DNA from 4 places in the Micromonospora sp. CNZ299 genome. Region 2 is predicted to be linked to each of the others. Evidence: riboswitches for the same ligand, from Rfam matches in the RefSeq annotation. Region 2 holds a riboswitch; each other region holds the start of a gene.
The links. Region 2 has a riboswitch for cobalamin ahead of CLT68_RS19455 (CbtB domain-containing protein). Riboswitches for the same ligand answer to the same signal wherever they lie in the genome.
Positions count from the first base shown of each region.

Region 1: it holds a riboswitch for cobalamin, as region 2 does, so the genes downstream of both, CLT68_RS25875 (acyl-CoA thioesterase) here and CLT68_RS19455 (CbtB domain-containing protein) in region 2, are expected to answer to the same signal.
Region 3: it holds a riboswitch for cobalamin, as region 2 does, so the genes downstream of both, cobN (cobaltochelatase subunit CobN) here and CLT68_RS19455 (CbtB domain-containing protein) in region 2, are expected to answer to the same signal.
Region 4: it holds a riboswitch for cobalamin, as region 2 does, so the genes downstream of both, CLT68_RS08100 (ABC transporter substrate-binding protein) here and CLT68_RS19455 (CbtB domain-containing protein) in region 2, are expected to answer to the same signal.

Region 1 is NZ_PEFG01000001.1:5,673,591-5,681,003, reverse strand. Features, by position in the region: gene CLT68_RS25905 (hypothetical protein) at 1-1, shown strand, start outside; gene CLT68_RS25900 (cupin domain-containing protein) at 15-1,148, shown strand; gene CLT68_RS25895 (copper resistance CopC family protein) at 1,213-1,779, opposite strand; gene CLT68_RS25890 (Dyp-type peroxidase) at 1,803-3,017, opposite strand; gene CLT68_RS25885 (copper chaperone PCu(A)C) at 3,041-3,640, opposite strand; gene CLT68_RS25880 (copper resistance protein CopC) at 3,706-5,745, opposite strand; cobalamin riboswitch at 5,877-6,091, shown strand; partial or broken gene CLT68_RS25875 (acyl-CoA thioesterase) at 6,141-6,584, shown strand; gene CLT68_RS25870 (hypothetical protein) at 6,875-7,171, shown strand; partial or broken gene CLT68_RS33960 (transposase) at 7,333-7,413, shown strand, end outside.
Region 2 is NZ_PEFG01000001.1:4,310,644-4,318,056, reverse strand. Features, by position in the region: gene CLT68_RS19480 (enolase C-terminal domain-like protein) at 1-1,039, shown strand, start outside; gene CLT68_RS19475 (FadR/GntR family transcriptional regulator) at 1,048-1,770, shown strand; gene CLT68_RS19470 (ATP-binding cassette domain-containing protein) at 1,796-2,614, opposite strand; gene CLT68_RS19465 (ABC transporter substrate-binding protein) at 2,614-3,666, opposite strand; gene CLT68_RS19460 (ABC transporter permease) at 3,707-4,714, opposite strand; cobalamin riboswitch at 5,367-5,513, shown strand; gene CLT68_RS19455 (CbtB domain-containing protein) at 5,549-5,752, shown strand; gene CLT68_RS19450 (CbtA family protein) at 5,743-6,513, shown strand; gene CLT68_RS19445 (histidine phosphatase family protein) at 6,510-7,115, shown strand; gene CLT68_RS19440 (GH92 family glycosyl hydrolase) at 7,261-7,413, opposite strand, start outside.
Region 3 is NZ_PEFG01000001.1:5,072,418-5,079,830, reverse strand. Features, by position in the region: gene CLT68_RS23170 (hypothetical protein) at 6-674, opposite strand; gene CLT68_RS23165 (hypothetical protein) at 708-1,220, opposite strand; gene CLT68_RS23160 (hypothetical protein) at 1,314-2,024, opposite strand; gene CLT68_RS23155 (RNA polymerase sigma factor) at 2,017-2,628, opposite strand; gene CLT68_RS23150 (hypothetical protein) at 2,728-3,063, shown strand; gene CLT68_RS23145 (MBL fold metallo-hydrolase) at 3,075-3,782, opposite strand; cobalamin riboswitch at 4,107-4,283, shown strand; gene CLT68_RS23140 (hypothetical protein) at 4,324-4,536, opposite strand; gene cobN (cobaltochelatase subunit CobN) at 4,597-7,413, shown strand, end outside.
Region 4 is NZ_PEFG01000001.1:1,690,870-1,698,282, reverse strand. Features, by position in the region: gene CLT68_RS08115 (VOC family protein) at 1-446, shown strand, start outside; gene CLT68_RS08110 (ABC transporter ATP-binding protein) at 396-1,229, opposite strand; gene CLT68_RS08105 (FecCD family ABC transporter permease) at 1,349-2,410, opposite strand; gene CLT68_RS08100 (ABC transporter substrate-binding protein) at 2,487-3,416, opposite strand; cobalamin riboswitch at 3,501-3,623, opposite strand; gene CLT68_RS08095 (M14 family metallopeptidase) at 3,780-5,660, opposite strand; gene CLT68_RS08090 (C39 family peptidase) at 5,872-7,209, shown strand; gene CLT68_RS08085 (DUF4229 domain-containing protein) at 7,312-7,413, opposite strand, start outside.

The sequences.
Region 1 (7,413 bases), 1.4 Mb from region 2:
AGGAGACAGCGATCATGGCGAACAGCGATCCCCAGCCGCGACGCGGCGACCAGGGCGGCCCGCCCATCCCCGGCCGCAACATCGCACTTGAGCGGCAGAACCCCGACCTGGTGGTGCCGCCGACGACCGACAGTCGACTGGTGCCCAACCTGAAGTTCTCGTTCTCCCAGGCGCACACCCGGGTGGAGAAGGGTGGCTGGACCCGCGAGGTCACCGCCCGGGATCTGCCGATCGCCACCCAGATGGCCGGCGTCCAATTCGGCTTGGAGCCGGGCGGATACCGCGAGATCCACTGGCACCAGCAGTCGGAGTGGGCGTACATGCTCAGCGGCAGTTGCCGGATCAGCGCTGTCGACCACGAGGGACGCAACTTCATCGAGGACGTGAAGGAGGGCGACCTGTGGTTCTTTCCGCAGGGCGTGCCGCACAACATCCAGGCGCTGGACGAGGGCGCGCAGTTCCTGCTCGTCTTCAACGACGGGGCGTTCTCGGAGAACAACACCTTCCTGCTCAGCGACTTCTTCGCCCACACGCCCCGGCACGTCCTGGCCAAGAACTTCGGCTGGACGATGGAACAGATGGAGAACCTGCCCGAGCGGGAGAAGTACATCTTCCAGGGCGACGTGCCGCCGCCCCTGCAACAGGACCGGGTGATCAGCCCCACCGGTGACATCCCGCGCAGCTTCAAACACCGGATGACCGCCCAAACCCCGCAACGCTTCCGCGGCGGGACGGTACGGGTCACCGACTCGACCAACTTCGCCGCGTCCGTGACCACCGCCGCCGCCCTCGTCGAGGTCGAGCCCGGGGGAATGCGCGAGCTGCACTGGCATCCCACCACCGACGAGTGGCAGTACTACATCTCCGGCACCGGTCGGATGGGCGTCTTCGCGGCCCAGGCCGCCGCCCGGACGTTCGACTTCCAGGCCGGCGACGTGGGCTACGTGCCGTTCGCGTACGGGCACTACATCGAGAACACCGGCGACGAACCGCTGGTGTTCCTGGAGATGTTCCGGCACCCGCGCTTCGAGGACATCTCGGTGATGCAGTGGATGGCCAACACGCCCCACGAGATCATCGCGGACACGATCAACGTGCAGAAGTCGATGGTCGACGCCTTGCCGACCACAAAGCAGACGGTGGTCTGACCACTGTGACCGGCCCTCGCGGATCAGCTTCCGACGGGTGCAGGAGAGGCGAGAGCGGGTCGGGTCAGCGACGGGCGGCCCGCCGCCACAGCAGCCCAACCGCCACCATGACGAGCGCGGCCAGCGCGGCACCCGCGACGAGTACGCCGGCACCCGGGCCGCCGTCGGTCGGCACCGCGGCGACGGCGGACGGGGTGACGGCCGACGTAGCGGCGTCCGCGACCGGCGCGGCACTGGACGCGGGGTCGGCCACCGTGAACGGGTACGACCCCTGGACCGGGTGCCCGTCGGCGGAGACGACCCGGTAGGCGACCGTGTACGTCCCGTTGGGCAGGGTGTCGGTCACTTGGACCGTGCTCTTCGCCCCGGTGACCACCGGGTCGCCGGTGGCGAGCTTCCGCCTGGCGGCGTCGGTGAGCACGATGGTGGTGAAGGTGGGGTCGAGCCGCTGCATGAATTCGAGGGTGACCTCGGTCGGTGGGCTCGGCACTGTCGCTTCCCGGGCCGGCGTCGCCGACTTGAGCGAGTTGTGTGCCCAGGCCGGTGCGGCCGGGACGAGCAGTGCCACGACGACGGCGAGCACCGCCGCGCCGAGCCGGACGGCGGTGCGACGGGACGGCGGCACGGTCATGGCGAGTCTCCGGTTGGCGGGGGTCATCCGAGCACCTGCTCGCCGATCCAACCGTCCGGTGGACATCCGGGTGGGATGGCGAAGACGGCGGACCCGATCGGCGTGGTCCATTCGTTGAGCAGGTCCCGGTCGGCCAACCGGCGTTGGATGGGCAGGAACTGCCTGGCGATGTCGGCCTGGTACGAGGCGAAGATCAACCCGCTGTCGGCGTGGCCGTCCGCTGTCGGCACCCCGTCGTAGTTGTAGGGCCGGCGCAGGATCTTCAGCCGGTCGTCGGTGACATGCGCCCGGGTGAGGTGCGAGAAGTCCGGGATGACGGTGAGCCCGTCGGGGCCGGTCGCGGCGAAGTCGGGCTCGTCGTGCTCGGCGGTGCCGGTGAGGGGAGCGCCGGTGTCGAGGCGCCGCCCGACGGCGAGCTCGCGATCGGTGCGGCCGAGCAGGTCCCAGGTCTCCATGTTCATGCTGATGCGCCGCACCACCAGTGTGGTGCTGTCGCGCAGCCACGCCGGGCCGTCCGGCACCCAGAGGGCGGTGTCCAGCGGCGTGTCGGGCCGGGGGTTGGCGGTGCCGTCGAGCTGGCCGAACAGGTTGCGTTGGGTCTGGCCGCCCGGCTCGACGCCGGGGCTGCGCCGGAAGCCCTGCTGGACCCAGCGGACGGTGGCGAAGGGCCGACTGTCCTTGATCAGGACTCGTTGGGCGTGGGCGACGGTGATCGCGTCGTCCGCGCAGATCTGCAACAGCAGATCACCGCCGGACCAGGCCGGCTGGAGCCGATCGACGCGGAACGACGGCAGGTCGACCACCGAGGCCGGCCGCCGGTCGTCGACGCCGGCGGCCCGGTACAGGCCGGGCCCGAAGCCGAAGGTCACCGTCAGTCGCGCCGGTAACAGCCCGAGTTCGGACTCGGTGTCGGCCAGGGCGGGTTGGCCCCGGGTGAGCCGGGCCGCGTCGTCGGTGAGCAGCCGCAGCATCCGGCCCAACGCGGCCCGGTCGGTTCCGGCCCGCAGGGTCAACGCGACGAATGCCGCGTGCGCCTGCGGTTCGGTGGCCACCCCGGCCTGCCGGGCGCCGTGGAACGGCTCGACCAGGCCGCCGACGGTCGACGCCAGGGTCGTGTCGGCAGCGGTCGCCGGAGGTGCTCCGGTCTGCCCGGCGCGGGTCGCGGCGATCGCGGCCCCGCCGGCCACGGCACCACCGACGGCGAGAGCCCCGCCGGTGAGCAGGCCGCGCCTGCTCACCGGCCGGACGGGTGCCGTCCCGGTCACGATGCCGGGCTCATGCTCATCCCCGGCGTAGCGCTCATGCCGGGCGTGGGCTCGCCGTGCCCGGGGGCGTAGCTCTCCTGCGCGCCGGTGAAGGGCTTGGCCACCGCGCGGAACTGCTGGGTCCTGCCGTCGGCGAAGGTCAGGGTGAAGGTCAACTCGTCGCCGGCCTGGACGGGCCTGGTGAGGCTCATCAGCATGAGGTGGTCGCCCCCGGGCTCCAGCGCGTGCGTGCCTTTGGCCTTGATCACGATGCCGCCCTGCTTCTGCCGCATGACCATCCTGCCGTCCTTCATGGCCATCTCGTGCAGCTCCATCGACGACACCGAGGTCGTGGCACTGGTCAGCGTGACATCGCTGTCGCCGTCGTTGACCAGGGTCCCGAAGGCCGCCGTCATCCCCTTGTCGGCCGCCTTGACCCACGGGTCACGAATGCCGATCACACCGGCGTCCGGGTTGGCCGAGGCCGACACGGACGGGCTCGGCTGCGCTGCCGACGGAGAGTCGGACGAGCCGCAACCGGCGGCGCTCACCGCCAGGATGGCGGCGGTGAGGACGGTGGCCGAGCGGCGTGAACCGAGCGGGTTGGTGGTGCGCATGTGTTCTTCCTCCGTTGATTGCTGCTGGCTGGATGGTCGGCCGCAGCATGGAGAAAGTTCCGGTCTCAGGGCACGTTGATCGTGAACTCGGCGGTGTGCACCTTGCCGGCGACCTGGAAGTCGAAGAACGCCCGGTACCGGCCCGAACTCGGCGCGGTCAGCCAGAACTTGACCGACCCGTCGACCAGCTCCGGCTCGGGGTGGACGTGCACGTACCCGAGGTCGCCCTCGCGGACGACGACCAGGTGCCCGTACGCGCCCAGGTACGGCTCCAACTGCACCGGCGTGGTCGGAGCGCCGTTGACCTGGAAGTGCATCGGTGCCGTCATCCCCACCGTCGGCGTGCCGTTCATCGACACCGCGTACGGCCCGGCCGTCGTCTCGGCCTGCACCGGCGGCAACGCGGTCGGGGTGTGCGCGCCGGGCACGGTGTGGTCGACACCCAGCACGAGAGGGACCTGCGTGCCGTTGGTCGCGGTGACGGAGAAGTCCGCGTAGACGCGGTAGCCGCCGGGCCGGGCCAGCGTCACAGGGACGCTCCAGGTGCCGTCCGGCGCCATCGTCGGGTGCAGGTGCTGGTAGCCGGACAGGTCGCGGCCCACCACGATCAGGTGCAACGGCTTGTCGTGTACGACCGCGAAACGGGTCGCCGGCTGCCGGTCGGTCCCGACGATGCGGAATCGGTAGTCCGCGCGTACACCGGGGGGTTGGGACCGCTCCAGCGGTTGCAGGGTGTACCCACCGGCGCTGACCGTCGTCCCGGTCGCCAGCGTCTCGCCCGTTGCGCCGTCACCGCGATGCGTGTGCGGCCCGGTGCCCGCCGGGTGTTGGTGCCCGTCGGTCGCGGACTGCGCCTGCCCCGGGGCGGGCGGACCGCCCGCGGCCGGACGGGCGTTGCCGCCCGCCGGGCTCTCGTCGCCGGTCCCGATGCGAGCCAGCCCGAACCCGGCCAGCAGGGCGATCACCAGCCCACCGACGAGCAGCGCCAGGTGGGTGTTGCTCAGGCGGGACCCGGGTGTCACGGCGGCGAGGTCCGTGTCGGGCCGTGGGCCGGGGTCGACCGTCGCCGCGCCGACCGTGGTGGCGGGGGCCTTCGCCGCCGCGTCGGTGGCCGTCGGATCGACCGCGACGCCCGTGCGGGCGGTGACGACCGCGTTGCCCTTGCGCGCCGCCGGCACGGTGGTGGGTCGCCGCCTGTCGCCCGTGGCCTGCCCCACGGTCGCCGCGCCGACCTTGCCGCCGCTGGGCTTGGCACCGACGGTCCGGCCGGCGCCGCTCCTGTTCGTGGAACGGGCGCCGCCGCCGCGTCGACCGGAGGTCGCCGACGAGGTACGGCCCCGGCTGGTGGATTTGCCGGCGGAAGCCGATCGGCGACGCCAGACGACGAATCCGGCCGCCGCCCCGGCCGCCGCAACCGCGACCGCCCAGCCGGCCCAGGCCAGTGCCCCCGAGTCGCTCTCATCGGTCGACCCGGTCGGCGGGGCCGCCGCAGCCGCGGACGGCGGGGCCGCGGACTCGGCTGCGGTGGTCGGCACCGCTGAGCCCTGCCCGGATGACCCATGCTGCTCGGTGGCGGCCACCAGCGCCGGGTCCGGCTGGGTCGACGGCGGGCTCCACCCCTGCGGCGCTGCCGTCACCCGACCGTTGTAGCGGAAGGTCAACGTGCCCCGCACGGTGTCGCCGTCGGAGGCGACCGACAGGTAGCTCACCGAGTACTGGCCCTTGGCCGGCAGGTGGGAGACGGGAACCACCGCGGGGAACCCCGTCGTGTACTCCCGTGGCTCGAACTGTCCGTTGACCAGGAAGTACTCCCGCACCGGCTTGTCCAGCGGCTTCGGCTCCCCGTACGACCAGCCGTTGTCGACCCGGACGCCGCCCGGGGCGGTGATGGTGAAGAACGCGTTGGCGGCGGCCTTCTCGGTGAAGTAGAGCTGCACCGACGTCAACGGCTCGTTCACCGTGGCGCCGCTCGCCGGAGTGGACATGGCGAGAGTCCCGTGAGCTGCGGCGGGTTGGGCGGACGCGAGGAGGGCGACCGCCGAGGCGAGGAGGAGCGCGAGGAGGCCCGAGACCACCCGCCCGCAAGTCTGAGGGAGACGACGCATTTGAATATCCTCACCGCCGTGAGACTTTTTTCAAGAGGTGGCGATCTTTTTCCTCAGATGGCAAAAGTTGATGACGAGGCCGCCGCGCGGCCGCGATGCGACGCGCCAGGCGGACGGATTCGCTGGCCAGCTATGCCGTCGGCGGCGCTGGTTCGCCCCGTCGTGACCGACTGGGCGTCGCAAGAGGGAACCCGGTGGAAATCCGGGGCTGCCCCGCAGCGGTGAGTGGGAACGACCGCCGTCATCAGCACTGGGCCAGCAGGCCTGGGAAGCGACGGCCAGTAGGGGACGGGCGCGACCGGTCAGGCCCGCGAGTCCGAAGACCTGCCGGCGCCGCGTACACAACGATCGCCGGCCGAGCGCCGTCGGCGTCGCACCTGACCCTGTCGCAGATCATGGACTAGCACCACACCAACCTGATGGGTACGGTGCACGGCGGCCGGATCCTCAACCTCATCGACTCCGTCGCCGGTGTGGTCGCCGCCCGGCACTCCGACGGACCGGCGGTGACCGCCGCCATCGACGAGACCGCGTTCCTGCGCGCGGTGCGGGTCGGCGACGTCGTGCACGTCGACGCCCGGATCACCTGGGCCGGCCGCAGCTCGATGGAGGTGGCCGTCAAGGTGACCGCCGACCGGTGGGACCGGGCGGTGCCGCCCACCGACGTGGCCACCGCCCACCTGGTCATGGTCGCCATCGACGACGACGGCCAGCCTCGTACGGTGCCGCCGTTGCTGCCGGAGACCGACGGGGACCGGCGTCGGTACCGGGAAGCGGAGATCCGCCGGGAGCACCGCCTGGCGCTGCGGCGCGCGCTACTCGACGGCGCCGACGGCTGAGACGTGCTCGGTCGGTCCGTCGCGGCGCTGCCGATCCGAGGAGCCGCCCTGCGCGTGAGCGGGACCAGAGCGTCGTCTAGGTCACCGCAGTTCAGGAGAGAGGCCGCCTAAGTCTTGCTTCTACGTCTGCCACCCAGGCGGGGTGACCAACCGGGTGACGACGTCGGGCGCGAGCGACGCCGGACGTCAAGGGACTCCTGCGGACTGCTCACTCCTGCTGCTGGTGCAGCTCGCAACCGGCTGGCAGTTCCTTTACACCGGAACGGTCGAGCATCAGGGACAATCGCGCAGTGAGCTGGGAAGAGTTCTTGTGGCACATGGATCAGCGGCTAGGTATGTATGTCGGACGACCCAGGTACGAGCGAGCGTTCTCGGCGCTGACGGGATTCGCCCTTGCGCGTGGTCGCGGCGAGCTGGCGGCGTTCCAGGAGTGGATGTCCGACCGGCATCACGGCAGCCCCCTGACCTTCTCGGCTCTGGTGCTCGTCGAGACCTTCGGTGAAAATGCCACCGAGGACAGTGTGGTCAGCGATACGGACCACAGGCAGGCCGTCTCGCTCTTTGCCGACTCTTCCGGGAGTTCCTAGGGCAGAAGGCGTTGGCCGACGATCAGTGCTGACGCACGGGGCATGCGCCGGGCGGGTGACTATTTGAGTGACGATCACGACGGACGCCGGTCGGCAATCATGGTGGGCCTGCCCCGTTTTGACGGACATCCGAGATCAGGGGACCTGGGGTCTCCGGGAGGATGTCCATCATCATGGAGAGCATGGGGAAGGAGCGGCCGCAGCCTCGGCGTTCGTTCACGCCGGAGTTCAAGGCCGAGATC
Region 2 (7,413 bases):
CGTGTTGAACGCCTCATGGGACCTGGTCGCCCGGCTCGCCGGGAAGCCGCTGTGGCGACTGCTCGTCGACATGTCCCCCGAGCAACTCGTCGACATCGCGGACCTGCGCTACCTGTCCGACGCGCTGACCCGGGACGAGGCACTGGCCATCCTGCGGGCCAAGGAGAGCACCAGGGCCGACCGCCTCGCCGAGCTCGACCGCACCGGCTACCCCGCCTACACCACCTCGGCCGGCTGGCTCGGCTACGGAGACGACAAACTGCGCCGGCTCTGCCAGGAGGCGGTGGACGCCGGCTACGGGTACGTCAAGCTCAAGGTGGGCGCCAACCTCGACGACGACATCCGCCGCTGTGGTATCGCCCGGGAGATCCTCGGCCCGCACCGCAACCTGATGATCGACGCCAACCAGGTCTGGGACGTCGGTCAGGCCATCGAGTGGGTCAAGGCCCTCGCCCAGTTCACACCCCTGTGGATCGAGGAGCCGACCAGTCCCGACGACATCCTGGGCCACGCGGCCGTCCGCCGCGCTGTCGCTCCCATCGGCGTGGCCACCGGCGAGCACTGTCACAACCGGGTGATGTTCAAGCAGCTGTTCCAGGCCGGGGCCATCGACTTCTGCCAGCTGGACACCGGTCGGCTGGCCAGCATCAACGAGATCGTCGCCGTGCTGCTCCTCGCCGCGAAGTTCGACGTGCCGGTGTGCCCCCACGCCGGCGGGGTAGGGCTCTGCGAGATGGTCCAACACGTGTCGGTGCTCGACTACGTCGCGATCTCCGGGGATCTCACCGACCGGGTCACCGAGTTCGTCGACCACCTGCACGAGCACTTCACCGACCCGTGCGTCGTCCGGGACACCGGCTCGGGCAGCGGTTACGTCCTGCCCAGCCAGCCCGGCTACTCCACCCGGATGCGTCCCGAGTCGGTCGCGCTCTACCGGTTTCCCGACGGCCACTACTGGGCGGCGTCGGACCCGACTACCGTGTCATCCTCGGAGCCGTACGTGATCGCGGGTGGGACGGCCACCCCCGCCGGCCGCTAGGGGGTGTCATGTCGCGCACCGACGAAGTGGTGAACGGCATCAAGCGGATGATCCTCGAAGGGCAGTTCAAGCCCGGGGACCGACTGCCCATCGAGAAGGACCTCGCCGAGTCGCTCGGCGTTTCGCGGGGCTCGCTGCGCGAGGGCATGTCGGCTCTGTCGATCCTCGGCATCGTCAACATCCGTCAGGGTGACGGCACCTACGTCACCAACCTCGACGCGCCGCAACTGCTGGCCCCGATGGGCTTCGTGGTGGACTTCCAGGGCCAGGGCGACCCCCGGCACATCCACACCGTCCGGCGACTGCTGGAGTGCGAGGCCGCCCAACTGGCGGCGACCAGGATGACCGACGAGGCCCTCGCCCAGGCCGGGGACCTGCTCGCCGAGGCGGCCCGGATGGTCGGCCAGTCACCGCAGGACCACGAGCGCATCCTCGAGATCGACATCGCCTTCCACCGGATCATCGCGGTGCACGCCGAGAATCCGGTGCTCGTCGGGTTGATCGAGGCGTTCGCCGGGCGCACCGTGCGGGGCCGGCTGTGGCGGAGCCTGCACGAGGAAGGCGCGGACCGGCGCACCCACGACGAGCACGTGGCGATCCTCAAGGCCCTTGCGGCACGTGACCCGGAGCGGGCCCGCATCCGGATGGCCAACCACCTGATCGGGGTGGAGGAGTCGTTGTATGGGTTGCCCGACGACGCCGAGGCCAACTCGGACACCGCGCGGTCGTGAACGCGCACGCGGTCGCCGGCCACGGTCACCGCTCGTCGCGTTCCACACTGGTGCTCCCGGTCATGGCCGCCACCAGGTCGTCGGTGGTGACCTCGTCGGCGCGCAGTCGGGCCGCCCGCCGACCGAGGCGCAGCACCTCGACCCGGTCGGCGATCTCGAGCACCTGCGGCATGTTGTGGCTCACCAGCACCACCGACATGCCGGCGTCGCGGGCGCGCCGGACCACGTCGAGCACCCGCCCGGTCTGGACGACACCGAGTGCGGCGGTGGGCTCGTCGAGGATGACCACGTTGGTCGCCCAGATGATGGCGCGGGCCACCGCGACGCACTGCCGTTGCCCCCCGGACAACATCGCGATCGGGGTGGTGACCCGCGGGATCCGTACGCCCAGCTCGTCAAGGGCCGCGGCCGCGCCCAGCCGCATCGCGCGCTTGTCGAGCAGCCCGAGCCGACCGAGCGACCCGGAGCGCAGGATCTCCCGCCCGAGGTACAGGTTGGCGGCCACGCTGAGGTCGTCGGCGACGGCGAGGTCCTGGTAGACGGTCTCCACCCCGGCGCGCCGGGCGTCGACCGGGGTGGAGAACCGGACGGGACGACCACCGACCCGGATCTCGCCCTCGTCGGGCGGGTGCACACCGGACAGCGTCTTGATGAGGGTGCTCTTCCCGGCGCCGTTGTCGCCGATCAGCGCGACGACCTCACCCCGGTGGACAGTGAAGTCGGCGCCGCGCAGCGCCTCGACGTGCCCGAACCGCTTGACGATGCCACGGGCTTCGAGGACCGGCGGCTCGTCGGCGGTGGGCTGCCGGTCGCTGTCGGCGGTGGCCGTCGGGGTCGTACCCATCACTGCACCGGGGGGTTGGCGCAGCTGGGCTCGAGCACCGCCTTGATCTCCGCGGAGTCGATGTTCTCCTTGGTGACGAATGTGACGCCGGTGTCGGCCGATGCCAGCGGCGCCTTGTCCCGCAGGTGCTTGACCATCTTGTCGACGCCGAAGTAGCCCATCTTGAAGGGGTTCTGCACGACCAGCGCGGAGATCTGGCCGCTGCGTACCCCGGCGATCTCGTCCGGGGCGGCGTCCCACCCGATGATGACCACCTTGCCGGACTTGCCGGCCGCCTGGATGGCCTGCGCGGCGCCGAGCACACTTGGCTCGTTGGCCGCGAAGACGCCCGCGAGGTTGGGGTTGGCGGTGAGGATGTTCTCGGTGACGCGTCGTGCCTCGTTGACGTCACTGCGGCTGGGCTGCTGACCGACCAGCTTCAGGTTCGGATACTGGGCGAGACCGGCCTTGAAGCCGTCGACCCGCTCGGTGTTGGTCTGCGACCCGGGCTGGAACTCGACCAGCGCCACCTCGTGGTTGCCGGGGCCGAGTTCGGTGGCGAGCAGCTTCGCCGCCTCGGTGGCCGACGCGCGGTTGTCGGTGGCGAACAGCGGCACGTTCGGCGGCTGCGGGCTGGTGCCGGAATCGATCATCGCGACCGGGATGTTCGCGGCGAGCGCCTTGTCGGTGGCGGGCGCCAGCGCACTGGAGTCGGTGGCCGCGTAGACGATGCCGTCGACCTTCTTGGTGACGTAGTTCTGGATCAGGTTGACCTGACCCTCGACATCGGTCTCGGTGGTAACCCCGTCCCACTGGACGGTGACGTCACCCGCGCGCTGCGCGGCGCACTCGGCACCCGCCTTCACCGTGTTCCAGTAGTCGGCCCCGACCGCCTTCGGGACGACGGCGAGCTTCAACGGCCCGCTCGCGTCCTTGGTCGCGCCGTCGCCTCCGTCCCGGACCTCGACCCCGCCGCAGGCGCTGAGCAGAGCGGTCGCCGCAGCCACGGCCAGAATCGCCTGCGCGCGCAGGAGTCGCCCTCGTGCCCGCCCGCTGGTGGTGGTGTGTGCCATGGTGTGTGTCCTTCCTCGTTCGGACTCTCGGAATGGCATGTCAACCCCGTGATTCCAGCCGCCGGCGGCGGTACTGGTCGAAGTAGACGGCGGCCCAGATGATCAGGCCGACGATCACCTGCTGGTAGTGGATGCTGATGTCGAGCAGGACGGCGCCGTTGCGGACCAGGGCGATGAGGAACGCGCCGATGATGGTCCCGACGATCCGGCCCTGACCTCCGAAGAGGCTGGCCCCGCCGATGACCGCGGCGGCGATGACGTCGAGCTCCAGCGAGATCCCGTAGTTCGGCTGACCGGAGTTGACCCGGGAGGCCGCGATCATGCCGCCCAGACCGACCAGCACACCCGCCAGCACGTACACGCCGGTCAGGTGCCGACCGACCCGGATGCCCGATCGGCGTGCGGCCTCCAGATTGGAGCCCATCGCGTACGTGTACTGGCCGAAGCGGGTCTGGGAGAGCAGGAAGGCGACACCGACGGCGACCAGAACGGTGATCACCACGGCGAACGGAATGCCGACGATCTCCCCGTTGCCGAGCAGTTGGAAGGATCGGGGCAGGCCGTAGACGCCGACCGCCCCGGTGATGATGAAGACGAGCCCTCGTCCGACAGACATCGTTCCCAGCGTCGCGATGAACGGTGGGATCCGAGCCACGGTCACCAGCAGCCCGTTGAGCAGCCCGGCCAGTGCGCCGACGCCGATCGCGACCGCCGTCGCCGCCCAGAGTGGAAAGCCGAGGTCGCGTACGACCATCGCCCCCGCCACGCCGGCGAGCGCGGCGACCGATCCCACGGAGAGGTCGATGCCCTTCGTGATGATGACCATCGTCTGCGCCGTGGCGATGATGGCGATCACCGCGGTCTGCGCCCCGATGTTGAAGAGGTTGTCCGCGGTCAGGAAGTAGGGACTGGCGAAACTCAACACGATGAACAGCACGACGAGCGCGGTGGCGGCGGTCAGCTCGGAGACGGCGTGGGAGATCCGTTCCCGGAACCAGTCGCTGGGCGTGCCGTGCTGCGTGCCGGTGGTTGCCTCGACGGTGCTCATCGTCGGCCCTGACCTCCCCAAGCGTGGCGCCGCACGCGACGGGAGAGCCGTCGGCGAGCGGAGCACCGGTGACCGGCCGAGCCTCCTCGGCAGGGAGAGACGGACTCTGGGCCCGCACCACCCATGGAGATAGGTCGGATGTTTCCCTTGATCAGGCGTTACCATGCCATGCACGTACGTGTGTTGCCAAGGTCTTGCGACCATGTTTTGCCGTCGTTACGCGAGCCTTCGAAGCCCTACGTCCGACCAGAACGGCATGACCTGTCGTCGATGGCCGCCCCGCGAGCCAACGAACCACAATCCGATTGTTATCGATAACATGCTATGCCTTCGACGCCCGCCGCGCTCGCCTCGTTCCGACTCAGCCGGTGCACGAGGCGGCGAGCAGACACACCGGCCGGCCCGAGCCGAAAATCAGCCGGCCCGGGCCGATCGCTGTCGAGCGCGTGCTCGACAGCGGGCTGCGGTTCCACCGTCGTCCAGGCCGCGCCGTCCACCCGGCCACCGGCTCGGAGAGCTTCGCCGTCGCGTCGGGTTGGCGGCGGCGGACGATGCCGCCACCAGCGATCGGGTTTTGATCTGACGAATCGGGCGGCGCTGAATCCTCGGGCACAGGCGCTTCACCCACTGCGGGGCCGGGTTGACCGCCTGCGGCGGCACCGATACCGTCGACCCACTATCTGCGGCGACGCGAGGGAAGCCGGTGTGATTCCGGCGCGGTCGCGCCACTGTGAGCGGTTCCCCCACCTAGAAATGGGGCCCGCGAGCCAGGACGCTCGGTCGTCCGCAGCCTTGCGATGGGGACGCGTCATCCCCGGGGAGGTTCGTGATCATATGTCCAGCTCCACGTCCAGCCAGCCGTTGGTGAATCCCGCTGGCACCACGCGTCTTCTGTGGACGGTCCTGGCGACCGTCGTCGCGCTCACCCTGCTGGCCTACCTCGTCGCGTTCGACCAGGGTGCGGTGTCGCGCAGCGGGACGTACCTGCACGAGCTCATGCACGACGGCCGGCACCTGCTCGGTGTTCCGTGCCACTGAACGCCACCACCGCTCCCCCGTTCCTCACCGTCCTCGTCCGCGGCCTGCTCGCCGGCCTGATCGCTGGCCTGCTCGCCGGGACGTTCGCCTACGTCGCCGGCGAACCGCACGTCGAGGCCGCCATCGCTATCGAGGAGGCGGCCTCGCACGCCGAACCCGCCGCTGGAGGGCACCAGCACGACGAGGCCCTGGTCACCCGGAGCGGCCAGCGCGGCGGGCTGTTCCTGGCCACCGGCCTGTTCGGCGCCGCGATGGGCGGTCTGCTGGCCACGGCGTACGTCCTGCTGGCCCGTCGGCGACGGACCGACGACGACGGGCGCTCCGGCCTGCTGCTGGCCGGTGCGGCGCTGCTCGGCGCGGTGATCGTGCCGTTCCTCAAGTACCCGGCTAACCCGCCGGCGGTCGGCGACCCGGCCACCATCAACCAACGCACCGCCACCTACCTGCTGATGGTGGTGCTTGGTCTGGTGGCCGTGTGGGCGGGCTCGCTGGGCTACCGGTCAGTCGGCGCGCAGGCGCCACTGTGGCAACGCGTCGCCGCGGCCGTCGGCGGCTTCCTGCTGGTCACCGTCGCGTCCTACGTGGTGCTTCCGTCGTTCCAGGAGGTCCCCACCGACTTCCCCGCGACGCTGCTGTGGAACTTCCGACTGGCCTCCCTCGGCACCCAGGTGGTGCTCTGGACCGGGATCGGCCTACTGTTCGCGGCCCTGATGCACCACGATCGACGCCGTCGGGCCGCCGCCGCGCTGCCCAGCACGTGACCGCCACCAGCCTCCGGCTGGTCGCCCACGGTCACACCGCCGCCCTGCGCCGGGCCCGCTTCGGCGGACCCGACGACGGCCTGGACGAGGGCGGTCTGCGCGCCGCCCTCGCTCAGGCCCACGCCGGACCGGACCGGCGTGGGCACCTGGGCGAGGGCGGCGCCTGCCTGTGCAGCCCAGCGGAGGCGGCCCGGCAGACCGCCGCCGCCTTCGGTCTGCTGCCGACGATCGAGGCGGCGTTGGCCGACTGTGACTACGGCGACTGGGCCGGACGGTCGTTCGAGGAGATCGCCGTGGAGCAGCCGCAGGCGCTGCACACGTGGATGTCCGCACCGGAGTCCGCGCCGCACGGCGGCGAGTCCGTCGCCGCGGTACGGGAACGGGTCGGTCAGTGGTTGGACGGGCAACGGGGTCGCGGTCAGCGGATCACGGCGATCACCCACCCGCTGGTGATCCGGGTCGCGGTCGTGCACGTCCTCGACCTGCCGTTGGCGACCTACCGGCAGGTGGACGTGGAGCCGCTGGCGATCGTCCGGCTCACCGGTCGGGGGGCACGCTGGCAGCTCCGACTGGGCGCGCCGCAGGCCCACTCCCCTGCATGATCCACTCGCGTTCACGGAAGTCGGGGCATCCACGGCGCCTCGATGCCCCGACTTCCGTAAAACCGAGTCGATCAACGTTCGAACGCCGACGGCTCAGACGTTGGGCGGGCCGTGAGTACGACCCGCCCAACCCGTCGACTTCGTTCTAGCCGGTGACGGTGAACGGCCGGGACACCTTCGTCGCCGACTTCTCACCGCTCAGCGTGACGCTGGTCGCGCCCGCCTTCGCCGCACCCGGAACGCTGACCGTCGCGCCGGAGATGACACCGTCACCGTTCGCGCGAACCGTGCTGACCGC
Region 3 (7,413 bases), 760 kb from region 2:
GGGGGTTAGGGGTGGAGCCAGATCTGGAGGGGGCCCGTCGGGTGGAAGCCTGCTTGTCGGGCTGGGGGTAGGTCCGGGGCTTCCTCGTAGCCGACCAGGGATGCGGTGGGCAGGGTGGCGCACACCGCCCACCAGATGGCCTCGGGGTCGTCGGAGCGGGTGAACAGGTTGGAGACGCCGTACCCGCCGTCGCCGCCACTGAGCACCGCGCCGCCGGTGATCACGCCGCTGTCGTCGTGGCGGGCGAGCACCCGTACCCGGGGATTGGTCAGGAGCGCGGGGCGGAACAGCTCGCCACCGCCGTGTGCCGTCGCCCAGGCCGCCAACTCGTCGGGTGTGGTGACCGCGGCCAGCGGTGTGCCGGCAGCTGGTGCCGACGGTGGGCGGTGGATCCACTGGGCGTCGAAGAGCACCCGGAACCCGTGTCCGGACAGGTCGAGGTCGGCGAAGCTGTCCTTCACCGACGCGCCGGGCCCCGCGTCGATGCGCGCCAGCAGGGCCTCGGCGTCGACCCCCGGCCGCAGGGTGACCGCGTCCGGATACCACGGGGGTGAGCGGCGCGGGACCGACCAGGCCTCGTCGTCGGTACGCCCGGCCAGCCCGTGGCTGCCGCAGACGATGTCGCACCATTCGGCGTTGTTGCGGGCCGCCGCCGCCCGCGCGTCCTTCAGCACGCCCGGCAGCCTAGGCGGCGCCAGGGCACGACGTCATGGTGCGTAGACCAGGTCCATCGTGTCGGTGTGCCCGGACCAGCGTAGGTCGAGGCGCCAGCAACCGGCCTGGGGCATGTCGATGATCGACGGGCCCGGTCCGCCGGCGACTTCCCGGGTGACAAGGGTGTCGGTGCCGTCGAGCGTCGCGGTGATCACCAGGGTCGCCGGTGCGCTCGGGTCGGGCGAGGTCGTGGCGGCCCGGGCCACCCAAAGGATCTTGTTGTTCGACCCGTCCTTGCGGTGCTGCCGCAGCGGATGGGCGAACACCACCGCCACGATGTCACCCTTCGCGCCGAACACGTGCGGGACCCGGGCGTCCCCGCTGAACCCGGCGTCCGCCCAGTCCGGCAGCGACCCCGTCTCGACCCGCGCCGCGCAGCCGGTCGCGGCGCTCGCCGTGGCGGCCGTGGCGCTCGCCGTGGTGGCGGCAGAGCTCGTTGGCGCGGCTGCCCCGCCGCTGGTCGTGGTCGTGCACCCCGCCAGCAGGACCACCGATGATGCCAGCACCCATCTGCCCCAGGAAACCATCTCGCCCCTTCCGGTACGCGTCGACGACTCGTCGCACCGTCATGACACCGGCCGCGCCCGCCAGGTTCCCGCCTAGCGCAGTGAGCGGGCGATCTCGATCGCCTCCGCCTTGCCGACGGCACCCTCCAGCCGGTAGCTCACGTCGCCCTCCTGCCAGATCAGGGTCGAGGCGGCCAGTCGGGCGGTCTCCTGGCGGACCTCACCCGCGCGGTCCACGTACGACAGCACGTGTGGCCCGTCCACCCAGATGGCGAAGTCGCCGTTGACCTGGACCCAGTCCGCTCCCGGCGGCGTGACCTCCTTGTGGAAGGCCAGATTGAGATGACCGTCGAACGCGTCGACGCGCAGCGCGCCCCCGTCGTAGAGCAACGTCGCCACCCGGCAGGTGCCCGTGTCGTCGGGGTCGGCGACGAGCACCCGCTCGGGTGGGCCCAGCTTCGCGGGTTGACGGATCGGGAACCGCACTGCCCGTTGGGCCTCGTCCAGAGTGATGGACCGCTGGCCGGGCAACGGCGACGGCGTGCCGCCGGGCAGCGTGCGGGCGGGCGTGGTGGCGATGCTGACACCGGCGAAGCGCAGCAGTCCCGTGACCGCGTCGGCGACGGCGGCGCGGGTCGGGGGCACCACCGCCACGACCACGGCGACGAGCGCCGCCGCGGCAAGCGGACGCCACCGGCGCGCCGGCCTGTCGAGGCGTACGCGGACGCGAGCGGTCACGTCCGGCGCGTCGGGGGTCTCCAGCCAGGCGGAAAGGTCGCGCAGCTCCCGTTCGAGGTCACCCATGCCGGACCTCCTCCCGGTCGAGCAGGCCGCGAAGCTTCGCCAGCGCCCGGGACGTGCGCGATTTCACCGTGCCCCGGGGCCAGCCCAGTGCCGCCACCGTCTCCTCCTCGCTGAGGTCGAGGAAGAACCGGCAGACGATCACCTCGCGGTCGCGTACCGGTAGTTGACGCAGGGCCTGCACCAGCGAGGCGCGGCGCTCCCCGGCGAGGACGGCGTCGACCGCCCCGTCCTCGGCGATCTCGGACGCCGGGTCCGCCGCCGCGGCCCGCAGGACGAGCCCGTCCCGCCGGCCACGGGACCGGTGCAGGTTGCGGGTCTCGTTGGCGACGATCGCGAGCAGCCACGATCGGAAAGACGACTCCCCCCGGTAACGGGACAGCTTGCGGTACGCCTTCACGAACGCCTCCTGGATGACGTCCTCGGAGTCCGATCCGGCGCCGAGCAGCACCGCCGTCCGGTGTGCGGACGCGGTGTGCCGGGCGACCAGGAGGTCGTACGCCTCCAGCTCACCGGCCCGAGCGCGGGTGACGAGAGCGTCGTCGTCCAGGGGTAGGCCTCCGTTCGGATCACACTCATGACACCGCGTACGCCCCGGTGGTTCCACCCGTCCTTTTCGGCGCGGGTCAGCTGTCTCCCATCCGGCGTGCAGCGTATTGCCAGGATTCGGTGCTGCACTGGAGGGCGTCGAGGAGAGGAGCTGGTCATGAGCTGGTTCAACCGCCGGTCGCGGGGTGCCGAGGCGACCCCGACGAAGCTGGACCGGGAGGCGACCCGCGAAGATCTCGCGGCGCTGGAGGAGTTCGTCGCCAGCCGGCAGGGGGTGGAGTTCTACCTGGAGCCGGAGACCACCGCGACGGACACCACAGTGGTGGCGATCGCCCACGACGGCGAGTGGATCCGTCGTCGTACCGGCACGCCGCGGGCCGCGGGGTCCATCGCTCGCAAGCACGCGGTGCCGCTGTACGAGGCGGCGCGCACCGGCTACCCGGAACGGATGCGCACCTGGAGCCGGGCCCACCCGGAACGCCACGCCCGCTGAGGCTCGTCTGTTCAGGCAGCCTCGACGGCTGAGCGGGCCTGCTCAAGCGTCATCGGCTCGGCGTGGCTGGACACGTACCAGTGATAGGCGCCGTTGAGCAGTCGCCGGACCAGGCCCAGGTCGAGGCCGTCCTCGGGTTGGCGCAGGTGCGCCGGCGGTGGGTAGAAGCAGTCGCCCAGCAGCACGACGCCCGAGTCGGGCACCAGCACGACTGTCGAGTCGGGTGCGTGCCCGCCGCCGACGTGGCGTAGCCCCACCCCGACCGGCAGCTCCTCCAGATCGGCGAAGACGCGGTTCGGAGGCAGGATGGCGAAATCCTCCCAGGAGTCCACGGCACGCGCCCGGGCCCGGAAGCTGGGGCCGAGGCGGGGATTGGCGCGTACCTGCTCGTCGAGGTAGCGGTGACTCCACGGTCGGGCGGCCTCGGCGCGCAGCAGCGGCACGGCCGTCTCGTGCCCGACGATCTCGACTCCCGGCCAGGCGCAGGCGCCCCAGACGTGGTCCCAGTGGTGGTGGGTGTAGACGAGCCAGCGCGGTCCGGGTAGCCCGGCGGCGCTCAGCGCGGCCTGGATCTCGCGGGCGTGCGCGGGGCTCTGCCCGGCGTCGATCATCACACTGCCGCGCTCGTCGGCCACGACGGCGACGCCGGCCTGGACCGCCTCCGGGTCCGGATCGCCCGGGCAGAACCAGACACGGCCGGCGAGGTGGTGGAATCGCATGGCGACGATGGTGATCGACTCCCGGGATTGATCGCGGACGCTGCTCCGGTGGTCGCCGATCCTAGGCGAGGGTGCCGCATGCCACCGCACCCTCGGACGATCGGCGCAGGCCAGGGTAGGTGCTACCTCCCTTTGCTCTGCTTACCTATCTGCACCAGACACGGAGCGTCACTGGTGCCTATAGGTAAGCAGAGCAAAGGGGAGCTGGCATTGATTCGGGGCTTTGCCACGTGACGGTTCGAGGGCAGACAAGTCGGCGAATCTCGATGAAGGGCGCCAGTTCGGCGGGCTGGGCCAGCGTTGACCGGCGGCGCGGCGGTGTGGCAGCATTCGCGGCCTGACGGCAGTGAAGGAAGTCGGTGCGATTCCGACGCGGTCCCGCCACTGTCACCGGGGAGCGATCCCCCCTCGTGAGTCACGGCCGTGTGTCTGCGGTTGGAAGGCCGGGGGAGAGCGTCGATCCGGAAGCCAGGATACTTCGGCCGTCGGGACGTACCCCAGGGCGTGGACACCCGAGGAGGACCCGATGACGCACGGCGTCTCATTCATCGACGATCATCGTCATGACCCGCATCGCGGGCGCCGCACCGCACCCACGACCGGCCGGACCAGCATGCTCCGGGCCGGCCTCGTCGGCGTGCTCCAGGTCGCCCGCGTCGGCCACCGGCCCCGCTGAGCTGAGCGCCCGGCGCTGACCGGCCCCGACGCCCGCGTCGGCGAGCCGACCGCGCCGTCGTGCCGGCTGACGCCGCACCCACCCGCTTCGTCCAGGTCGCCTCGGTGGCGGCCAGGGCGTCACTCTCCGGAGCCTGCCGTGCGCATCCTGCTGCTCTCCACCGCCGACACCGACCTGCTGGCCGCCCGCGCCAGCGGCGCCGACTATCGGCTGGCCAACCCCGCCCGGGTCGCCGGCGACGAGGTGCCCGCCCTGCTCGTCGGGGTCGACCTCGTCGTCGTACGCCTGCTCGGCGGTCGACAGGCCTGGCCGGACGGCCTCGCCGCGGTGCTCGCCACCGGCGTGCCGACGGTCGTGCTGGGCGGCGAGACGCTGCCCGACGCGGAGCTGATGGCCATCTCCACAGTGCCGTCCGGGGTCGTCACCCAGGCGCTGGCGTACCTGGTCGAGGGTGGCCCGGACAACCTGGCGCAGCTGGCCCGGTTCCTCTGCGACACGGTGCTGCTCACCGGCGAGGGGTTCGCCCCGCCCGCACCGACCCCGGCGTACGCCGTGCACGGCGAACACCCCACCGACCCGGACCGGCCCACAGTGGGAATCGTCTTCTACCGGGCGCACGCGCTCGCCGGCAACACCGGTTTCGTCGACGTCCTCGCGGACGCGGTCCACAAAGCCGGCGGCAGCCCGCTGCCGATCTTCTGCGGCTCGCTGCGGGGCCTGACCACGGGCGCGGGCCCGTTGGGGCTCTTCGCCCGCTGCGACGCGCTGCTGGTCACCGTGCTCGCGGCCGGCGGCGCGGTCGCCGCGGACGCGTCCGGGGGCGGCGACGAGGACGCCTGGGACGTGGGCGCCCTGGCCGCCCTGGACGTGCCGATGATCCAGGCGCTCTGCCTGACCAGCACCCGTGAGCAGTGGGCCGGCAGCGACGCCGGACTGTCCCCGTTGGACGCGGCGATGCAGGTGGCCATCCCCGAGTTCGACGGCCGGATCGTCAGCGTGCCGTTCTCGTTCAAGCGGATCGACGCCGACGGGCTCTCGGTCTATGCCGCCGACGCCGAGCGGGCCGCCCGGGTCGCCGGGATCGCCGTGCGCCACGCCCGGCTGCGGTACGTGCCCAACGCCGACAAGCGGGTCGCCATCGTCCTCAGTTCGTACCCGACCAAGCACTCCCGGGTCGGCAACGCCGTCGGGCTGGACACCCCGGTCTCGGCGGTCCGCCTGTTCGCCGCACTCGCCGAGGCGGGTTACTACCTGGGTGACGCTCCACCGCCCGAGGACGGCGACGCGCTGATCCACGCGCTGATCGCCGCCGGCGGTCACGACGTGGAATGGCTCACCCCGGAGCAGTTGGCCGCCGCCGAGGCCCGGATACCGGGGCAGACGTACCGGCGCTGGTTCGACCAGGTCCCGACCGAGCTGCGCGAGCGGATGCGGGAACACTGGGGTGAGCCGCCCGGCCAGCTCTACACCGAGAGCGGCGACATCGTGCTCGCCGGGTTGCGCTTCGGCAACGTGGTGCTGCTCATCCAGCCGCCCCGCGGCTTCGGGGAGAACCCGATCGCCATCTACCACGACCCGGACCTGCCGCCGAGTCACCACTATCTGGCCGCGTACCGCTGGCTGGCCGCGCCGGTCGCCGACGGCGGCTTCGGCGCGGACGCCGTGGTGCACCTGGGCAAGCACGGCACCCTCGAATGGCTGCCGGGCAAGGGCCTCGGCCTGGCCGCCGACTGCGCGCCCGACGCGGTCCTCGCCGACCTGCCGCTGGTCTACCCGTTCATCGTCAACGACCCCGGCGAGGGCACCCAGGCCAAGCGCCGGGCGCACGCCGTGGTGATCGACCACCTGGTGCCGCCGATGGCCCGGGCCGAGACCTACGGCGACCTGGCCAAACTGGAACAACTGCTCGACGAGTACGCCACGGTGCAGGCCCTCGACCCGGCGAAGGTGCCTACCGTGCGGGCGCAGATCTGGGACCTCGTACGCGCCGCCGAGCTCCACCACGACCTGCACGCCGAGGCGATGCCCGACGCGGACGACTTCGACGAGTTCGTGCTGCACCTGGACGGGTACCTCTGCGAGGTCAAGGACGTGCAGATCCGCGACGGTCTGCACATCCTCGCCGACGCGCCCACCGGTGAACCCCGGGTCAACCTGGTCCTCGCTGTGCTGCGCGCCCCCCAGATCTGGGGTGGCGCCCGCGCCCTGCCAGGCATGCGGCAGGCTCTCGCCGTCGCGTACGGGCTTGACGAGCAGGAGCTGCTCGCGTCGCCCGGGCAGCGGATCGCCCTCCCGGTGGCGCTGACCGACGTGGTGGACGGGCCGGCCGGCACCGCCGCCGACGCCGTCGACCTGATCGAGGTCCTCGCCCGGCGGTTGGCCATCGGGATGGAGACGCTCGGCTGGGACGCCGAGGCCGTCGACGCGGTGGTCGCGGAGGTGACCGGCCAGCCGATCCCGGACGTCGCCGCCGTGCTGCACTTCGCCGCCACCGAGCTGGTGCCCCGGCTGGACCGGACCACCGACGAGCTGACCAACACCCTCGGCGCGCTCGACGGCCGGTTCGTGCCGCCCGGCCCGTCCGGTTCACCCACCCGGGGCCTGGTCAACGTGCTGCCCACCGGCCGCAACTTCTACTCCGTCGACCCGAAGGCCATCCCCAGCCGCAACGCCTGGGACGTCGGGGTGGCCCTCGCGGACTCGCTGCTCGCCCGGCACCTCGCCGACACCGGGGCGTACCCCCGCTCGGTGGGTTTGACCGTGTGGGGCACCAGCGCGATGCGCACCCAGGGCGACGACATCGCCGAGGTGCTCGCGCTGCTGGGTTGCCGGCCGGTGTGGGACGAGCGGTCCCGGCGGGTCACCGGCATCGAGGTGGTGCCGACCGCCGAGTTGGGCCGGCCGCGCGTCGACGTGACAGTGCGCATCTCCGGGTTCTTCCGCGACGCGTTTCCG
Region 4 (7,413 bases), 2.6 Mb from region 2:
CGGTCTTCGCCGACCCGGCCGGCGCCACGTTCAGCGTCTGGCAGCCACTGGCCATGGCCGGGGCCGAAGTGTTCAACGTGCCGGGCGCGATGAGCTGGAACGAACTGGTCACCCCCGACCCCGAGGGCGCGAAGGTCTTCTACGAGCTGGTGTTCGGCTGGCAGCCGGACGACCAGGCGGTGGGTCCCATGACGTACACCGGCTGGCGGCTCGGGACGCAGATCGTCGCCGGGATGATGCCGCCGCTGGCCGACGACTTCCCGGCCGACCTGCCCGCGTACTGGACGGTGTACTTCGCGGTGACCGACGCGGACGCCGCCGCGGCCCGCGCCGCCGAGCTGGGCGGAACGATCCTGGTCCCGCCCCGGGACATCCCGGCGGGCCGGTTCGCAGCCCTACGCGACCCCCAGGGCGCCCTCTTCTCCGTCATCGACCTCGGCCCCTGACCCGGAACGTGCGCGGGGGCGGACCGGGACCACCAGTGGGCCGTGGGTGCCGGGGACGACCCGGACGCTGGCCCGGTAGTGGGTCGCCAGCAGGTGCTCGGTCAGCACCTCGGACGGGGTTCCGGCGGCCACCACCTGACCGCTGGCGAGCATCACCATCCGGTCGGCGTACTCGCCGGCCAGGGAGAGGTCGTGCATCGTGGCGAGGACGGTCAGGCCGTGCTCGCGGCGCAACTGGTCGACCAGTTCCAGCACCTCCTGCTGGTGCCCGATGTCCAGTGCGCTGGTCGGCTCGTCGAGCAGCAGCAGCGTCGCGCCCTGGGCGAGCGCCCGGGCGAGGAACACCCGCTGCCGTTCGCCTCCGGAGAGGGTGGCCAGCTCACGGCGGTGGAAGCCGGTGAGGTCCAACCGGCCGAGCACCTCGTGCACGGCGTCGAGGTCGGCGGTCGACTCCCGGCCCAGCGTGGGGATGTACGGGGTGCGGCCGAGCAGCACGTAGTCCAGCACCGACATGCCGGGCGGCACCACCGGCGACTGTGCCACGGTGGCCACCACCCGGGCGCGGTCCCGGCGGCGCAGCGCGGTGCTCGCCGTACCGAACAGGGTGATCGCCCCCGGCGCGGGCAGCAGGCCGCCGACGGCGCGCAACAGGGTGGACTTGCCGGCGCCGTTCGGGCCGATCACCGTGACCCACTCGCCGACGGCGACGGTGAGGTCGACGCCGGTCAGGATCGGTGTGCCGCCAAGGTCGACGTGCAGCCCGCGCACCTCGACGGCCGGCACACCGCCGTCACCACCCCCGGACGAAAGACCCCCGGACGAAAGACCCCCGGACGAAGGACCGCCGGACGGAAGGCTGCCAGGCGGGCGACCGCCAGGCGGGCCGGCGGTGGGATCGCGGCTCACGTGAGCACCCGTCGGGCGGTCCGCAGCACGATCACGAAGAACGGGCCGCCCAGCAGGGCGGTCACCACCCCGATCGGCACCTCGGACGGAGCGGCGACAGTGCGGGCCACCACGTCGGTCAGTGCCAGGAACGCACCGCCGAACAGCAGTGACAGCGGCAGGATCGCCCGGTAGCTCGACCCGGCGAGCAGCCGGACGGTGTGCGGCACGATGATGCCGACGAAGCCGATCAGGCCGGTCGCGGAGACCGCCGCAGCGGTGCCCAGGGAGGCTGCGGCGATCAACAGGTAGCGGGTGCGCTGCGGGTGCAGGCCCAGACTCCTCGCCTCGTCGTCACCGACCGCGAGGACGTCCAGCTCGCGGCGGTGCAGCAGCACCACCACAGTGGTCAGAGCGGCGTACGGCAGCACCAGCAGCACGTCGTGCCAGCCGGCGGTGGCCAGCCGGCCGAGCAGCCAGGAGTAGACCGGTTGGATGCTGTCGGAGTGTCGTTGCAGCAGGTAGGTCTGCCCGGCGGAGAGGAACGCGGAGACCGCCACTCCGGCCAGGATCAGCATCGCCGGTGAGCCGCCGCGCCCGCCGGCCGCGCCGAGCACGTAGGTCATCGTGACGGCGAGCAGTGACCCGGCGAAGGCTGCCAACGGGATGGTCATCGGCAGCCCGGAGATAGCGCCTTGCCGCCCGGCGCCGCCGAGGGCGATCGCCGCGGTGACCGCGAGGCCTGCGCCGGCGGCCACGCCCAGGAGGTACGGGTCGGCGAGCGGGTTGCGGAAGACGCCCTGGTAGCAGCCGCCGGCGAGGGCGAGCAGCCCGCCGACCAGGAGGCCCAGCACCACCCGGGGCAACCGCAGCTCGGTGACGATCGCGATCTCCCGCTCGGAGAGACCGCTGTCGAGGTGCACCCCCGGGATCAGGTTGAGCAGCTCGGCCGCGACGCTGCCTGCGGGCAGGCTGACCGGGCCGAGCGACACCCCGGCGACGAGCGCGACGAGCACCGCGAACACCCCGGCGACCAGCCACCGCTTGCGCAGCCCGGCGGGCCGGGCCCTTGACGGCAGCCCGGCGGGGCGCGGTGCGGACGGCGGTCCGGCGGACCGGGCCGCGGGAAGCGGCCCGGTCACCGACGGACGACGGTCACGCGGGCACCTTGGCGACCGCGTCGATGATGACCCGGAGCAGGTCCACGACCCGCGGCCCCCAGCGGGAGGCGACGTCGTCGTCCAGTGCGACCACCTGATTGTTCTTCACCGCGGTGAGCCCGGACCAGCCGCTGCGCGCCTTGACCGAGTCGGCGTTCTGCTGGCAGCACTTGGAGTCGGCCAGGAAGACGAAGTCCGGGTTGGCCTTGACGATGAACTCCTGGGACAGCTGCGGGTAGCCGGCGCTCTTACCGTCCGCGTCGGCGGGGTCGGCGATGTTGGTCAGACCGATCTGGCTGTAGAGCGTGCCGATGAAGGTCTTGCTGGTCGCGCTGTACAGCTCGGGGCCCAGCTCGTGGTAGTAGGTGAGCTTCTCTGCGCGCTGCGGCACGTCCTTGACCAGCTTGGCGATGTCGTCCTTCATCCGGCTGGCGACGTCGGTGGCCTGGTCGGCGTGCCCGGTCAGCGTGCCCAGCTCGGTGATCTGGCGGTACGTGTCGTCGAGCGTGGTGGCCGCCGGGGTCTGGTACACCGGGATCTTCAGCTTGCCGAGCTGCTCGACGATCTTGTTGCGGTCGTCGGAGAGCACCACCAGGTCGGGGTTCTTGCCGGCGATCGCCTCGGCGTTCGGCTGGAAGGCGGAGATGTCGCTCTTGGGCGCGTCGGCCGGGTAGTTGGACTGGTCGTCGACGGCGGTCACCTGCGGGCCGGCACCGATCGCGAAGAGCATCTCGGTGGCGGTCGGCGACAGCGCGACGATCTTCTCGGGGCGCTTGTCGAGGGTGAGCGTGCCGACCGTGACCGGGTACGCGGCGGCCGCGGTGCCGGTGGTCGGCTTGTCGTCGGCCTTCTCGGCGCAGGCGCCGAGGGCCAGCGCGGCGACCGCGAGGGTCGCGGCGAAGAGCCGAGGGGTACGTCTGAACATGGGGCCTCCTGTCGGTCGAGGAGTGTGGTGCTTCGCCGACAGGACTTTCGTACGCCCGCCCACGAGGCGCCCTTCCTCGAGAGCGCGTTTCGCGACCGATCCGCAGGCGACCTGGCTCGTCCCCACCGTCGGGTGGGGCATCACAGTTGCGGGACAGCGCCGGGTTTCGCACCGGCTTCGCTGCGGACTGGTCGGTAAGACGGTAGCGCACCGCCGGGACGTGCCGGATCGATCACGCGCCGATCGCCGCGAGTCGATCCCCCGGAACCGTCACACGGTGACCGTCGGAGGGCGTATGTCCGAGTTGGTGGTGTTCGGAAGAGGGTGGTGGGGCCCCGCGGGGCGGAGCGGGGCCCCACCTGATCAGGAGGACGTGATGGTGACGTTGTCCACAGCCGCCTCTACCAGGCTGGCGCCGGAGGCGTCCGCCGCCTCAACGAGGATGCGGACCGACTGCCCGGCGTACGGGGTGAGGTTGAGGTTGGCCACCGCCCAACTCCCGTTGCGGTTGGTCGCCGCGCCGGCCTGGGTGAGCAGCGCGGTGGTGCCGCCGTTGTGCACCACGCTCACCCGCAGGTAGTCCGCCGACGAGGCGTTCGAGCCGTGCGCCAGATACCAGGCCAGCGAGAGGGTCAGCGTGCCGGACGACGGCAGGGTCACCGCCGGGGACCGGGCACTGGTCACGCCGCCGTCGACGTCGTAGTCACCGGCTGCCGAGCCGGCGAGCCGGCCGGTCACCAGGTCGTTGGATCCGGCGTACGGGGTGAGCTGCTTGGCGCCGGAGGACGTGGTCGCCTGGGCGGCGCCCCGCTCGAACGCGCCGAGGGTGGCGGTGTCGGTGCCGGACGGGTTGATGGTCCAGCCGGTGGCGGTCTCGAACGTGTCCGACCAGACCGTGGTGCCGCCACCGCCGCTGCCGCAGTACTGCGCCTGCTTGCCGATGGCCCGGTACGGGCAGTCGGCGTACTCGCTGAGCAGCAGCACCGCCTCCCGGTTGCGCGAGGTCTGCGCTGGAATGACCTCGTCGGGCGGGTAGAAGCCGCCGCCGGAGGAGGAGCCCGGGTACATCTCGAAGGTGTACGCCCAGATGTTGTGGGTGGCCCACATCCAGTCGATGCTGTCCCCGTCGGTGATGTAGAGGTCGCTGGACTGTTCCGGGGTGTAGTTGTTGGTGGCCGCCATCTGCTGGCCGATGGTGGCGAAGGTGTTGTACTGGTCCGCGTTCATGCCCGTCGCCGTGTTCGCAGTGGTGTAGCCGTAGGGCCAGAGCACCAGCTGCGAGTACGTGTGGAAGTCGATGTTGGCCTTGATCTGCTGCACGCCACCGACCACCCGACCGTTGACGAAGTTGCGCAGCGCCTGCGTCTCGGGTGCGGAGAACGCCGACGGCCCCCGGTAGGTCTCCGAGGAGGTGGTGCCGGACGAGCCGCCGCAGCAACCCCAGTTGTAGGACCAGTTGCGGTTCAGGTCGGTGCCGACGTTGGACGAACCACTGTTGGGCTGCCGGTTCTTGCGCCAGGACCGGTACGACCCGGTGGCGATGTCGTACTCGCTGCCGTCCGGGTTGACCGTCGGCACGATCCAGATCTCCCGGCCGTTGACGATGTTGGTGATCCGGGAGTCGGAGCCGTAGCTGTCGGTGAACAGGTTGAGCAGGTAGATCGCCATCTCGACGGTCAGGTGCTCACGGGCGTGCTGTTGGGAGTTGAACAGGATCTCGGGCTCGTTCTCGTCGGTGCCGACGTTGTCGGAGATCTTCACCGCCATGAGGTCGCGGCCCTCGTACGACGAACCGATGCTGATCTTGCGGGCGATCGCCGGATGGTCGGCGACGACCTGGTTCACGACGGCGGTCAGTTCCGCGTAGTCGTGGTAGTTGGAGTCGGCGGGCGGGAAGGCCATCGTGCCGATCTCGCCGGCGCCGCGCTCGGCGTTGGGCGGCGGGGCCAGCGGTTCCAGCCGGAAGCCGAGCTTGCCGATCTCTGCGGCCTCACCCGCGGTCGCCGAGATGTGCAGGACTCCGTGTTCGGAGTAGTCGATGGCGGCTCCGGTGCGGGCCACCGCGTTGCGGTCGGCGAGGGTCCGGGGGCCGAGCACCCGGTAGCTGGCGGCGGCCGGCTCGGTGGACCGGTCCGGTGCGGGTCGGGCGGCGACCGGACCGGCGGCGACGGTCACGATGCCCAGCCCGGTGACGACGGCGAGCACCAGGACGCGGCGGAGAGGGATGGGCGTGCGGAGGGCCATCAACTACCTCCTTGATGGGCGGGAGATCCCGCTCGGTGAAGCACACTTCACCACCTGTCACATGGTCATATCAATATCCTTCGCTGCCTTGTCCATCCCGAGCCGATCATCCCGGCGGCAATGATTTTCCACTCGGGAACATCTGGCGAAACTTCCCTCCAAGCGGGAAACTGACCAGCGACGATGCCCCTCTCGACACCGCGGAGCACCCATGGCCAGATCCCGCCTGCACGCGGCCGCCCTCGCCGGCGTCACCGCGCTCACCCTGCTCGCCACCAGCGCGCCAGCGACGGCGGCCCGCCCGCCCGCCGCCACCCACGACGAGCAGATCACCTTCCAGGACTGGTCCGGGCCCGCCGACTGGCACCGGGGCAGCCGGTCCGGCACCCGCGTGGTGCCCGGCGCCCGAGCGGGCCTCACCCTGGCCCGTCCGGCCGGCACCACCGAGTATGCCGACCCGCACACCGGCACCACCCGCACCTGGGAGTACGGCACCTGGACCTCACCGGTGACCCGGGTCGGGTTCGACGCCAGCGAGCTGATCGCCTCCTGGAACGCGGAAACCCCCGCCGGCACCTGGATCCAGGTGGAGATGCAGGGCAGCTACACCAGCGGCGACCAGACCCCGTGGTACGTCATGGGTCGCTGGGCCTCCGGCGACACCGACATCAAGCGGACCAGCGTCAACCGGCAGGGTGACCCCTGGTCGACGATCTGGACCGACACCTTCAGCATCGACGACGCCACCGCCGGGGTGCTGCTGCGGTCGTACCAGCTGCGGCTGACCCTCTACCGGGCACCCGGGCAGACCGCCGCACCGGTGGTGCGGATGCTCGGCGCGATGAGTTCCACAGTGCCGGACCGGTTCACCGTGACCCCGAGCGCCGGGCACATCGCCTGGGGCGTCGAGCTGCCGGTGCCGCGCTACTCGCAGAACGTGCACTCCGGGCACTACCCCGAGTACGACGGCGGCGGCGAGGCCTGGTGCTCACCCACCTCCACCGAGATGGTGGTCGAGTACTGGGGTCGCAAGCCATCGGAGGCCGACACCTCCTGGGTGGACCCGACCTACCCCGACCCGACGGTCAACCACGCGGCCCGGATGACCTACGACTACGCGTACGACGGCGCCGGCAACTGGCCGTTCAACACCGCGTACGCGGCCAGCTTCCCGGGCCTGGAGGGTCGGGTGACCCGACTGCACTCGCTGGACGAGCTGGAGCGTTTCATCGCCGCCGGCATCCCCGTCGTGACCAGCCAGTCCTTCCTCGCCAGTGAGCTGGACGGGGCGAACTACGGCACCTCCGGGCACCTGTTCGTGGTGGTCGGCTTCACCGCCGACGGCGACGTGATCGTCAACGACCCCGCCTCATCCAGCAACGACGTGGTGCGCAACGTCTACAAGCGCGCGCAGTTCGAGCAGATCTGGCTGCGGACCAAGCGCACCAACGCCAGCGGCGGCGTCTCCGGCGGCTCCGGCGGCATCGCGTACCTGATCAAGCCCACCTCGAAGCCCTGGCCCAAGGTCCCCGGCTCCACCAACTGGTAACCCACCCCACCACCCCACCCAACTCACCCAGGGCCAGGGGCGCGCCGTTGATCATGAAGTTATTGCTCCGACACGCCGAGCGATCGGGCAATAACTTCATGGTCAACGCGGAGCGTCCGGGCCTTCGGCCGGGCGGGTGGGGTTGGGGTTCGGGTTGTCTTCGCCGGCCAGGGCGGTGCGGAGGCGCTCCTTCTCGGTGCGCCT